3 regions of the Cytobacillus sp. FSL M8-0252 genome follow, and region 2 is predicted to be linked to each of the others. Evidence: a T-box and tRNA genes for the amino acid it is inferred to sense, from the RefSeq annotation. Region 2 holds a T-box; the other regions hold tRNA genes.

Region 1 (3,912 bases), 280 kb from region 2:
GGAGGCGTCGGTGGGATACTACCCTGGCTGTATTGAAATTCTAACCCACATCCCTTATCGGGATGGGAGACAGTGTCAGGTGGGCAGTTTGACTGGGGCGGTCGCCTCCTAAAGAGTAACGGAGGCGCCCAAAGGTTCCCTCAGAATGGTTGGAAATCATTCGTAGAGTGTAAAGGCACAAGGGAGCTTGACTGCGAGACCTACAAGTCGAGCAGGGACGAAAGTCGGGCTTAGTGATCCGGTGGTTCCGCATGGAAGGGCCATCGCTCAACGGATAAAAGCTACCCCGGGGATAACAGGCTTATCTCCCCCAAGAGTCCACATCGACGGGGAGGTTTGGCACCTCGATGTCGGCTCATCGCATCCTGGGGCTGTAGTCGGTCCCAAGGGTTGGGCTGTTCGCCCATTAAAGCGGTACGCGAGCTGGGTTCAGAACGTCGTGAGACAGTTCGGTCCCTATCCGTCGTGGGCGCAGGAAATTTGAGAGGAGCTGTCCTTAGTACGAGAGGACCGGGATGGACGCACCGCTGGTGTACCAGTTGTCTTGCCAAAGGCATCGCTGGGTAGCTATGTGCGGAAGGGATAAGTGCTGAAAGCATCTAAGCATGAAGCCCCCCTCGAGATGAGATTTCCCATAGCGCAAGCTAGTAAGATCCCTGAAAGATGATCAGGTTGATAGGTTAGAGGTGGAAGTGTGGCGACACATGTAGCTGACTAATACTAATCGATCGAGGACTTAACCAAAAACGAAAAGCGAAAGCGCCTTGCACAGGTGCGACAAGCATAAGACAGATTTGACAGGAGGTTGTTCTTTAACCTCATGACAAATTTGACTTATGACCTCGAGCACCTAGGCGCTGTGGCTGGACAATACGAAATGCGGGCGGCTCCAAGCCGCCGCAGCTAGACAGCACTACGTAAGTAGTCGCATCAGCAACGCATAGGCGATTACTCATAAATATCTTCTTCAACATTACCTAGTTTTCAGAGAATGATTTAAAATTTCTCTTGAAAATATTATTAAAGACGTTATAATAATATATGTCTTTAAAAAGTCCGGTGGCGATAGCGAGAAGGTCACACCCGTTCCCATACCGAACACGGAAGTTAAGCTTCTAAAGCGCCGATGGTAGTTAGGGGCTGTCCCCTTGTGAGAGTAGGACGTTGCCGGGCATACATATTGGAGGATTAGCTCAGCTGGGAGAGCATCTGCCTTACAAGCAGAGGGTCGGCGGTTCGATCCCGTCATCCTCCACCATTTTTTGTGTGTATTTGCCGGCCTAGCTCAATTGGTAGAGCAACTGACTTGTAATCAGTAGGTTGGGGGTTCAAGTCCTCTGGCCGGCACCACTCGTGCTTTGTACGAGCCATTAGCTCAGTTGGTAGAGCATCTGACTTTTAATCAGAGGGTCGAAGGTTCGAGTCCTTCATGGCTCACCATTTGATCATTTTAATATGCGGGTGTGGCGGAATTGGCAGACGCACCAGACTTAGGATCTGGCGCCGCAAGGCGTGGGGGTTCGACTCCCTTCACCCGCACCATTTTTCATTTTAAATATTTGCGGAAGTAGTTCAGTGGTAGAACATCACCTTGCCAAGGTGAGGGTCGCGGGTTCGAATCCCGTCTTCCGCTCCAATATGTGCCGGGGTGGCGGAACTGGCAGACGCACAGGACTTAAAATCCTGCGGTAGGTGACTACCGTACCGGTTCGATTCCGGTCCTCGGCACCATTCTTTTTAAAATTAAGCGCCCGTAGCTCAATTGGATAGAGCGTTTGACTACGGATCAAAAGGTTAGGGGTTCGACTCCTCTCGGGCGCGTTTTGTATCGGGAAGTAGCTCAGCTTGGTAGAGCACTTGGTTTGGGACCAAGGGGTCGCAGGTTCGAATCCTGTCTTCCCGACCACTAGATATACATATATATTTTTAGGGGCCTTAGCTCAGCTGGGAGAGCGCCTGCTTTGCACGCAGGAGGTCAGCGGTTCGATCCCGCTAGGCTCCACCAATTAATTTTATACAATATATTCTATGGCGGTGTAGCTCAGCTGGCTAGAGCGTACGGTTCATACCCGTGAGGTCGGGGGTTCGATCCCCTCCGCCGCTACCATAGATAGAATGATGGACCTTTAGCTCAGCTGGTTAGAGCAGACGGCTCATAACCGTCCGGTCGTAGGTTCGAGTCCTACAAGGTCCACCATTATTCGGAGGAATACCCAAGTCTGGCTGAAGGGATCGGTCTTGAAAACCGACAGGGGTGTTAAAGCCCGCGGGGGTTCGAATCCCTCTTCCTCCGCCATTCATATTATTATCGCGGGGTGGAGCAGTCCGGTAGCTCGTCGGGCTCATAACCCGAAGGTCGCAGGTTCAAATCCTGCCCCCGCAATCTGGTCCGGTAGTTCAGTTGGTTAGAATGCCTGCCTGTCACGCAGGAGGTCGCGGGTTCGAGTCCCGTCCGGACCGCCATTTACATATTTATTATTTTGGCTCAGTAGCTCAGTCGGTAGAGCAAAGGACTGAAAATCCTTGTGTCGGCGGTTCGATTCCGTCCTGAGCCATCTTTTATGGCGGTTGTGGCGAAGTGGTTAACGCATCGGATTGTGGTTCCGACATTCGTGGGTTCGATTCCCATCAGCCGCCCCATTGCGGGTGTAGTTTAGTGGTAAAACCTCAGCCTTCCAAGCTGATGATGAGGGTTCGATTCCCTTCACCCGCTTAAATAGGGGCCTATAGCTCAGCTGGTTAGAGCGCACGCCTGATAAGCGTGAGGTCGATGGTTCGAGTCCATTTAGGCCCACCATTTATATTATTCCGCAGTAGCTCAGTGGTAGAGCATTCGGCTGTTAACCGAACGGTCGTAGGTTCGAATCCTACCTGCGGAGCCATATGGAGAAGTACTCAAGTGGCTGAAGAGGCGCCCCTGCTAAGGGTGTAGGTCGGGCAACCGGCGCGAGGGTTCAAATCCCTCCTTCTCCGCCAGTTGGCCCCTTGGTCAAGCGGTTAAGACACCGCCCTTTCACGGCGGTAACACGGGTTCGAATCCCGTAGGGGTCATAAAAAAGAAGCTGTCAACATAAGTTGACAGTTTCTTTTTTATGTGGCTAACACTTTTTGGATGTTATATTATCTGTCATTAGATGTCAAAATAATTTGAAAAATAACAAGGGATTTTTATACTTAAGACGAATTATTTAAGAAAGAGTAATGTAATACAAGGAGTGGAATGAATTAAGATGAATACAACTGCATACCCCACTGAATTCGAAATGCACTTGTTTCATGAAGGAAGCTTATTTAAGGCATACGAACTGTTTGGATCACACCGTCATAAAGAAGGAGATAATTGGGTTACTTCCTTTACTATCTATGCTCCACATGCCACCTCAATATCATTAGTTGGTTCTTTTAATCATTGGAATGGCGAAGGTTTTTCATTAGATAAAGTAAATAAAGAGGGGATATGGAGAATTCAGCTAGATGGAGATTTAACAGGAGAACTTTATAAATATGCAATTAAGAACAAGGATGAACAAACTTTTTTAAAGGCTGATCCTTTTGCTTTTTGTTCAGAATTACGGCCTAGTACTGCTTCGATTGTTTATTCCTTAGAAGGTTACAAATGGAAGGACCAAGGCTGGCAAAAGGAAAAACAACAAAGGAAAGCATTTTCAGAACCTATGATGATATATGAGATGCACTTAGGTACATGGAAAAAGAGGAATGGCCTTTTATTGACATACAGTGAACTAGCAGAAGAAATCATTCCTTACGTAAAGGAGCATGGTTTTACACATATTGAATTGATGCCTATAATTGAACACCCTTATGATCGTTCATGGGGGTATCAAGGAACAGGCTATTATTCGGCTACTAGTAGATATGGTGAACCAAAAGATTTAATGTTTTTTATTGATC
Region 2 (3,912 bases):
CTTGGGACAACAGAATCGGTTTGGCGATTGCAATTAAAGTGCTAGAAGGTTTGAAAAATGAGAACCATCCAAATACAGTATATGCGGTTGGAACGGTACAAGAAGAAGTTGGCTTGCGTGGGGCAAAAACAGCTGCACAAATGATTAAGCCTGATATCGGTATCGCTGTTGATGTTGGGATACCAGGAGATACACCAGGTGTAACAGAAAAGGATGCGTTAAGTAAATTAGGTGATGGTCCTCAAATTATTCTCTATGACGCTTCTATGGTGTCACATAAAGGTTTAAGAGATTTTGTAACAAATACAGCAGATGAGCTCAATATTCCATATCAGTTTGATTCTGTACCAGGTGGTGGAACGGATGCAGGTTCCATACATTTAACATATAAAGGTGTGCCAGCGCTTTCAATTACAATTGCAACAAGATATATTCATTCACATGCGGGTATTCTTCATCGTGATGATTTTGAAAACGCAGTAAAACTGATTACAGCTGTTATTAAAAGACTAGATAACGATACAGTTGCAAAAATAACTTTTGAATAGAAAAAAACAGCCTGATGAAAGGCTGTTTTTTTTCTTATTGTAAGCCGTTTTCTAACGTCTCTAGCATTTCTTTCTTTTCAGTTTCAGATGAATTTTGCCAAATGACTTCAAATAATACGCCAAGGCCAGGGAGCATTTTCTCTTCGCCTGTTTGTATAGCATCAACAATAGTATCTTTTAATTCATCTTGTGAATTACCTGAAACATTGTGTAAGATGGCATTACGTAAATTTAAGTTCATAAAAGTAAACACATCCTTCGTTAGAATTCGTTACGATTATAGGGTTTCTCATTTAAGATTTATTATGTATGTGTTTTTCGGTATAATGAAATATTAATGGCACGTGTTTTATTGAAGGAGCGAAAAAATGAAGTACATACAATCAGCAAAAAATCCACAGGTGAAGCAGTGGAAAAAGCTTCTCAAAAGGAAAGAAAGAGATATAACAGGTACTTTTCTTGTTGAAGGATTTCATCTTGTTGAAGAAGCATTAAAAGAAAATCGTGTAAAAGAGTTAATGATTAGTGAGGAAAAGGATATACCAAAAAGCTGGAATGTAGGAAACTGTTCCGTTTATATCCTACCGCCACATGTGATTGGAGACTTAACTGATACACAAACACCGCAAGGAATTGTGGCCGTATGTTATCAAGAAGAAGAGAGGTCTTTCGATTCGCTTGGTTTGAAGAAATTATTACTATTAGATGAAGTGCAAGATCCCGGAAACTTAGGAACAATGATTCGTACAGCTGATGCGGCTGGCATGGATGCGGTTATCATCGGTCACGGCACAGTGGACCCTTATAATCCAAAGGTTTTACGTTCTGCTCAAGGTAGTCACTTCCATCTACCAATTATCCATGGCAAGTTGGATGTATGGATGAAGGAGTTAAAGGAAAATAATATTCCTGTATACGGTACAGCATTAGAAGGAGGCAAAGAATATCAAAGCTTTGCTCCACTGGATGAATTTGCATTGCTCGTTGGTAATGAAGGGAACGGTGTAAATAAAGAGTTACTTACACAAACTACAGCCAATCTGTATATTCCTTTATACGGTAAGAGTGAGTCCTTAAATGTAGCTGTAGCAGCAGGTATATTGCTATATTATTTGAGAAACGAATAATGAGTAAAAAAATCGTGAGAACAATTTGAATGTCGACTCATAATGTAATATAATAAATAGCAAAATGAAATAATTAAAAGCTATGATAGAGACAAAGTAAAGTATGTTTTGTTCATAATAGGGAGAAAATGCCTGAGACTGAAAGCATTTTTATGAGCGACTTACTCGAAATTTCAGCTCTTGAGCAGACATCGGGACCATCGAATATTTTCGATGTAAAGATGCACCGGCTTTTTGCCGTTATCGAAATGAAGCGAATATAGCATGTTTTTTATTGTTGTATTAAAAAGGGTGGTACCGCGATTCCAAACCTCGTCCCTTTCATGGGATAAGGTTTTTTATTTTGTCAAAAAAGTATTAAAAGGAGGAGTTTCAAGATGCAAGAGCGTTTAAAAGAATTGCAAGCAGAAGCGTTAGAGAAGGTTTCTGCGGCAATGGATTTAAAAGAATTAAATGATATCCGCGTTGCTTATTTAGGTAAGAAAGGCCCGATCACAGAAGTACTAAAAGGAATGGGGAAACTTTCTGCAGAAGAACGTCCGAAAATGGGTGCATTAGCAAATGAAGTGCGTGATCAAATTACGCAAGGAATAACGGCAAAACAAGTGCAGTTAGAAGAAGCGCAAATTCAAGCTAAGCTTGCTGCAGAAACGATTGATGTGACATTACCAGGTCGTCCTGTACATACCGGTAATCATCATTCATTAACAAGGGTTGTTGAAGAAATTGAGGACTTATTCATTGGAATGGGCTATACCGTAGCGGAAGGACCAGAAGTGGAGAAGGATTATTATAATTTTGAAGCATTGAACTTACCAAAAGGTCACCCTGCACGTGATATGCAAGATTCATTCTATATTACAGAGGATATTTTATTACGCACACATACTTCGCCTGTGCAAGCTAGAACGATGGAAAAGCATGAGGGGAAAGGTCCAGTGAAAATCATTTGTCCAGGAAAAGTATTCCGTCGTGATAATGATGATGCGACTCACTCTCATCAATTTATGCAAATTGAAGGACTTGTGATAGATGAAAATATTCGAATGACAGACTTAAAGGGTACGCTAGAAGTATTTGCGAAAAAAATGTTTGGTGAAGAGAGAGAAATTCGCCTTCGTCCAAGTTTCTTCCCATTTACTGAGCCATCTGTAGAAATGGATATTTCTTGTATGATTTGCTCTGGAAAAGGCTGTAATGTATGTAAAAAAACCGGTTGGATTGAGATCTTAGGTGCAGGAATGGTACACCCAAATGTCCTTGAAATGGCAGGATTTGATTCTAAAAAATATACAGGTTTTGCCTTTGGCATGGGAGCTGAGCGTATTGCCATGTTAAAATACGGTGTCGATGATATTCGTCATTTCTATACAAATGATAGTAGATTCTTAAAGCAATTCTCAATTCATGAATAAAGGGGGAGGACAACGATATGTACGTTTCATATAAATGGTTACAAGAATATGTTGACTTATCTGGGATTACACCAGAAGAATTAGCAGAGAAGATCACAAAGAGCGGAATCGAAGTTGAAGGTGTAGAGACACTTGATGAAGGAATTAAGGGTGTCGTCGTCGGCTATGTATCTGAAAAACAGAAACATCCAAGTGCTGATAAATTAAATATTTGTCAAGTAGACCTTGGCGATGGCGAACTTGTGCAAATCATTTGTGGGGCTCCTAATGTTGATAAAGGACAAAAGGTAGCAGTTGCAACTGTAGGTGCAGTATTACCGGGGAATTTTAAAATTAAAAAAGCAAAATTACGTGGTGAAGCTTCGAATGGTATGATTTGTTCTCTTCAAGAACTAGGCTTTGAAAGTAAGCTAGTCGCTAAAGATTATAGTGAAGGTATCTATGTGTTTCCAGCAGATACAGAGCTTGGAACCAATGCATTAGAGCAATTGCACAGAGATGATCAAGTATTAGAACTAGGGTTAACACCGAACCGTGCAGATTGCCAAAGTATGCTTGGTGTTGCCTATGAAGTCGCTGCTATTTTAGAAAAAGATGTGAAGTTACCGCAGACAAAGGTAGAGACTGTTTCTGAGAGGGCCGCTGATTACATCACTGTAAATGTAGAAGCAGCAGATGATAACCCATTATATGTCGCTAAAGTAATTAAAAATGTAAAAATCGCTCCGTCACCACTATGGTTACAAGTTCGTTTAACAGCAGCTGGTATTCGTCCACATAATAATGTTGTTGATATTACGAACTATATTTTGCTTGAATACG
Region 3 (3,912 bases), 1.9 Mb from region 2:
AGCGCTAGCTTCGGTGGAGGCGTCGGTGGGATACTACCCTGGCTGTATTGAAATTCTAACCCACATCCCTTATCGGGATGGGAGACAGTGTCAGGTGGGCAGTTTGACTGGGGCGGTCGCCTCCTAAAGAGTAACGGAGGCGCCCAAAGGTTCCCTCAGAATGGTTGGAAATCATTCGTAGAGTGTAAAGGCACAAGGGAGCTTGACTGCGAGACCTACAAGTCGAGCAGGGACGAAAGTCGGGCTTAGTGATCCGGTGGTTCCGCATGGAAGGGCCATCGCTCAACGGATAAAAGCTACCCCGGGGATAACAGGCTTATCTCCCCCAAGAGTCCACATCGACGGGGAGGTTTGGCACCTCGATGTCGGCTCATCGCATCCTGGGGCTGTAGTCGGTCCCAAGGGTTGGGCTGTTCGCCCATTAAAGCGGTACGCGAGCTGGGTTCAGAACGTCGTGAGACAGTTCGGTCCCTATCCGTCGTGGGCGCAGGAAATTTGAGAGGAGCTGTCCTTAGTACGAGAGGACCGGGATGGACGCACCGCTGGTGTACCAGTTGTCTTGCCAAAGGCATCGCTGGGTAGCTATGTGCGGAAGGGATAAGTGCTGAAAGCATCTAAGCATGAAGCCCCCCTCGAGATGAGATTTCCCATAGCGCAAGCTAGTAAGATCCCTGAAAGATGATCAGGTTGATAGGTTAGAGGTGGAAGTGTGGCGACACATGCAGCTGACTAATACTAATCGATCGAGGACTTAACCAAAAACGAAAAGCGAAAGCGCCTACCTAGGCGCTGTAGCTGGACAATACGAAATGCGGGCGGCTTCAAGCCGCCGCAGCTAGACAGCACTACGTAAGTAGTCGCGTCAGCACGCATTCAGGCGATTACTCAAAACAATCTTCTTCAACATTACCTAGTTTTCAGAGAATGATTTAAAATTTCTCTTGAAAATTTTATTAAAGACGTTATAATAATATATGTCTTTAAAAAGTCCGGTGGCGATAGCGAGAAGGTCACACCCGTTCCCATACCGAACACGGAAGTTAAGCTTCTAAAGCGCCGATGGTAGTTAGGGGCTGTCCCCTTGTGAGAGTAGGAAGTTGCCGGGCATACATACTATTAAATTATTCCGCAGTAGCTCAGTGGTAGAGCATTCGGCTGTTAACCGAACGGTCGTAGGTTCGAATCCTACCTGCGGAGCCAATGGAGAGCTGTCCGAGCTGGCCGAAGGAGCACGATTGGAAATCGTGTAGGCGGTTTATAGCCGTCTCAAGGGTTCAAATCCCTTGCTCTCCGCCATTAAACATATAAATTGGCCCCTTGGTCAAGCGGTTAAGACACCGCCCTTTCACGGCGGTAACACGGGTTCGAATCCCGTAGGGGTCACCATTTTGGAGGATTAGCTCAGCTGGGAGAGCATCTGCCTTACAAGCAGAGGGTCGGCGGTTCGATCCCGTCATCCTCCACCATTCATATTATCGCGGGGTGGAGCAGTCCGGTAGCTCGTCGGGCTCATAACCCGAAGGTCGCAGGTTCAAATCCTGCCCCCGCAATTTGGTCCGGTAGTTCAGTTGGTTAGAATGCCTGCCTGTCACGCAGGAGGTCGCGGGTTCGAGTCCCGTCCGGACCGCCACTACATAAATTCACACAAATTAATTTAAAACATATTGTAAAACGTATAAGTTTTGGCTCAGTAGCTCAGTCGGTAGAGCAAAGGACTGAAAATCCTTGTGTCGGCGGTTCGATTCCGTCCTGAGCCACCATTTGCCGGCCTAGCTCAATTGGTAGAGCAACTGACTTGTAATCAGTAGGTTGGGGGTTCAAGTCCTCTGGCCGGCATTGTTTTTTATGGAGGGGTAGCGAAGTGGCTAAACGCGGCGGACTGTAAATCCGCTCCTTCGGGTTCGGCAGTTCGAATCTGCCCCCCTCCACCATCTAGGGGTATAGTTTAATGGTAAAACGAAGGTCTCCAAAACCTTTGATGTGGGTTCGATTCCTACTACCCCTGCCAATTATGGCGGTTGTGGCGAAGTGGTTAACGCATCGGATTGTGGTTCCGACATTCGTGGGTTCGATTCCCATCAGCCGCCCCATTATTTTAAATTCACATTTTTTGCTTTCATGCATAGAATATACAAATGGGCTATAGCCAAGTGGTAAGGCAACGGATTTTGATTCCGTCATTCGCAGGTTCGAACCCTGCTAGCCCAGCCAGATCTGCGGAAGTAGTTCAGTGGTAGAACATCACCTTGCCAAGGTGAGGGTCGCGGGTTCGAATCCCGTCTTCCGCTCCAAGTAGTTATTTATATTGATGGCGGCATAGCCAAGTGGTAAGGCAGAGGTCTGCAAAACCTTCACCACCGGTTCAAATCCGGTTGCCGCCTCCAATACATATTCACTCATTTTTATACACCTCATGCCGGGGTGGCGGAACTGGCAGACGCACAGGACTTAAAATCCTGCGGTAGGTGACTACCGTACCGGTTCGATTCCGGTCCTCGGCACCATAATTAAATAAAAGAATATTTGCCGGTGTGGCGGAATTGGCAGACGCGCACGACTCAAAATCGTGTTCCATCACGGAGTGTCGGTTCGACCCCGACCACCGGTATTTGCGGGTGTAGTTTAGTGGTAAAACCTCAGCCTTCCAAGCTGATGATGAGGGTTCGATTCCCTTCACCCGCTTATATGGAAGTTAAGGACTGTAGACAATCTCTATTTATTAGCAGATTGTCTACAGTTTTTTTTAGTTGAAGTGATTAGTTTTGTTGTTTTTTACTAACCTTAACGAAGTGCATAATGAGTGAAGAGAATGGATGAAAGGCTTCAGTAACGAGAAATGCATTCTCCTTAAAAAATATATGCAGAATACAGGTTGGTTAACAAGAAATATGTTGGAAATGAAAACTTTTCGGATTGATGGTTGACAGGATAGCTTTTATTAGATAAAATTTTCTTTGAAGTTGATAATCATTATCAATGACATGATGATGATCTAAAATGTTCGGATGGAGTGAATGACCTTGTCTAGATTATTTACTGAAGACTTAAGAATTGCATACGGTGATAGAGAGATTGTGAAGAACTTAAACATGATGATACCAGACGGTGAGATTACGGCTATTATTGGGCCGAATGGTTGTGGTAAATCGACTGTCTTAAAGACGATTGCAAGAATTATCCAAGCCAAAGCTGGGTCTGTATATCTTGATGGTAAGCAAATCAGTAAGGAATCGACAAAAGCGATTGCACAAAAAATGGCCATTCTTCCTCAATCTCCTGATGCTCCTGAAGGCTTAACGGTTTCAGAGCTAGTATCTTATGGAAGATTTCCATATCAAAAGGGTATGGGGAGATTAACAGCAAAAGATCGCCAGGTGATAGATTGGGCACTCCAAGTAACAGGAATTGCAGAATTTAAAGATAGAGAAGTAGATGCATTGTCTGGTGGACAGCGGCAAAGAGTATGGATCGCGATGGCTTTGGCTCAAGAGACTGATATAATCTTATTAGATGAGCCGACTACATATTTAGATATGTGTCATCAATTGGAAGTATTAGAACTGTTAAAAGAGCTTAATCAATTAGAAAATAGAACAATTGTTATGGTTATTCATGATTTAAACCATGCAGCAAGGTTTGCTGATTATTTAATTGCTATGAGAGCAGGCAAAATTATTAAAAATGGTGCTGCGAAGGAAGTTATGAATAAGCAGATTTTAAGAGAAGTATTTAATATTGATGCAGAAATTGGTATTGATCCACGTACACAAAAACCAATCTGCTTAACTTATGATTTAATTGATAGTAGGATGGTAGTTCAAGAGCAAGTCGTTTAATGATTTGCTTCTTTTTTTGACTATAATTGAGAATGATTATTATTTTAAAGGTGGATGGAGAACTTGAAAAAGCAAT

Evidence for each region. The T-box of region 2 lies ahead of pheS (phenylalanine--tRNA ligase subunit alpha). A T-box ahead of a tRNA ligase gene usually reads a tRNA of that ligase, here a tRNA-Phe.
Region 1: it encodes a tRNA-Phe, which carries the amino acid that the T-box ahead of pheS (phenylalanine--tRNA ligase subunit alpha) is inferred to sense. The anticodon was not compared.
Region 3: it encodes a tRNA-Phe, which carries the amino acid that the T-box ahead of pheS (phenylalanine--tRNA ligase subunit alpha) is inferred to sense. The anticodon was not compared.

The regions. Positions count from the first base shown of each region.
Region 1 is NZ_JBBOWZ010000001.1:3,769,674-3,773,585, reverse strand. Features, by position in the region: rRNA gene MKX83_RS19045 (23S ribosomal RNA) at 1-744, shown strand, start outside; rRNA gene rrf (5S ribosomal RNA) at 1,056-1,173, shown strand; tRNA gene MKX83_RS19035 (tRNA-Val) at 1,183-1,258, shown strand; tRNA gene MKX83_RS19030 (tRNA-Thr) at 1,275-1,350, shown strand; tRNA gene MKX83_RS19025 (tRNA-Lys) at 1,365-1,440, shown strand; tRNA gene MKX83_RS19020 (tRNA-Leu) at 1,458-1,542, shown strand; tRNA gene MKX83_RS19015 (tRNA-Gly) at 1,562-1,636, shown strand; tRNA gene MKX83_RS19010 (tRNA-Leu) at 1,643-1,731, shown strand; tRNA gene MKX83_RS19005 (tRNA-Arg) at 1,748-1,821, shown strand; tRNA gene MKX83_RS19000 (tRNA-Pro) at 1,830-1,906, shown strand; tRNA gene MKX83_RS18995 (tRNA-Ala) at 1,930-2,005, shown strand; tRNA gene MKX83_RS18990 (tRNA-Met) at 2,031-2,107, shown strand; tRNA gene MKX83_RS18985 (tRNA-Ile) at 2,121-2,197, shown strand; tRNA gene MKX83_RS18980 (tRNA-Ser) at 2,204-2,296, shown strand; tRNA gene MKX83_RS18975 (tRNA-Met) at 2,310-2,383, shown strand; tRNA gene MKX83_RS18970 (tRNA-Asp) at 2,387-2,463, shown strand; tRNA gene MKX83_RS18965 (tRNA-Phe) at 2,483-2,555, shown strand; tRNA gene MKX83_RS18960 (tRNA-His) at 2,565-2,640, shown strand; tRNA gene MKX83_RS18955 (tRNA-Gly) at 2,643-2,713, shown strand; tRNA gene MKX83_RS18950 (tRNA-Ile) at 2,721-2,797, shown strand; tRNA gene MKX83_RS18945 (tRNA-Asn) at 2,808-2,882, shown strand; tRNA gene MKX83_RS18940 (tRNA-Ser) at 2,886-2,976, shown strand; tRNA gene MKX83_RS18935 (tRNA-Glu) at 2,980-3,051, shown strand; gene glgB (1,4-alpha-glucan branching enzyme) at 3,231-3,912, shown strand, end outside.
Region 2 is NZ_JBBOWZ010000001.1:3,489,537-3,493,448, reverse strand. Features, by position in the region: gene MKX83_RS17570 (M42 family metallopeptidase) at 1-548, shown strand, start outside; gene sspI (small acid-soluble spore protein SspI) at 583-789, opposite strand; gene MKX83_RS17560 (TrmH family RNA methyltransferase) at 917-1,675, shown strand; T-box leader at 1,749-1,998, shown strand; gene pheS (phenylalanine--tRNA ligase subunit alpha) at 2,053-3,090, shown strand; gene pheT (phenylalanine--tRNA ligase subunit beta) at 3,108-3,912, shown strand, end outside.
Region 3 is NZ_JBBOWZ010000001.1:1,544,570-1,548,481, forward strand. Features, by position in the region: rRNA gene MKX83_RS07945 (23S ribosomal RNA) at 1-759, shown strand, start outside; rRNA gene rrf (5S ribosomal RNA) at 989-1,106, shown strand; tRNA gene MKX83_RS07955 (tRNA-Asn) at 1,126-1,200, shown strand; tRNA gene MKX83_RS07960 (tRNA-Ser) at 1,203-1,296, shown strand; tRNA gene MKX83_RS07965 (tRNA-Glu) at 1,312-1,386, shown strand; tRNA gene MKX83_RS07970 (tRNA-Val) at 1,391-1,466, shown strand; tRNA gene MKX83_RS07975 (tRNA-Met) at 1,477-1,550, shown strand; tRNA gene MKX83_RS07980 (tRNA-Asp) at 1,554-1,630, shown strand; tRNA gene MKX83_RS07985 (tRNA-Phe) at 1,685-1,760, shown strand; tRNA gene MKX83_RS07990 (tRNA-Thr) at 1,764-1,836, shown strand; tRNA gene MKX83_RS07995 (tRNA-Tyr) at 1,848-1,931, shown strand; tRNA gene MKX83_RS08000 (tRNA-Trp) at 1,935-2,008, shown strand; tRNA gene MKX83_RS08005 (tRNA-His) at 2,015-2,090, shown strand; tRNA gene MKX83_RS08010 (tRNA-Gln) at 2,137-2,211, shown strand; tRNA gene MKX83_RS08015 (tRNA-Gly) at 2,217-2,291, shown strand; tRNA gene MKX83_RS08020 (tRNA-Cys) at 2,311-2,384, shown strand; tRNA gene MKX83_RS08025 (tRNA-Leu) at 2,416-2,504, shown strand; tRNA gene MKX83_RS08030 (tRNA-Leu) at 2,526-2,608, shown strand; tRNA gene MKX83_RS08035 (tRNA-Gly) at 2,612-2,682, shown strand; gene MKX83_RS08040 (ABC transporter ATP-binding protein) at 3,021-3,836, shown strand; gene MKX83_RS08045 (iron-hydroxamate ABC transporter substrate-binding protein) at 3,900-3,912, shown strand, end outside.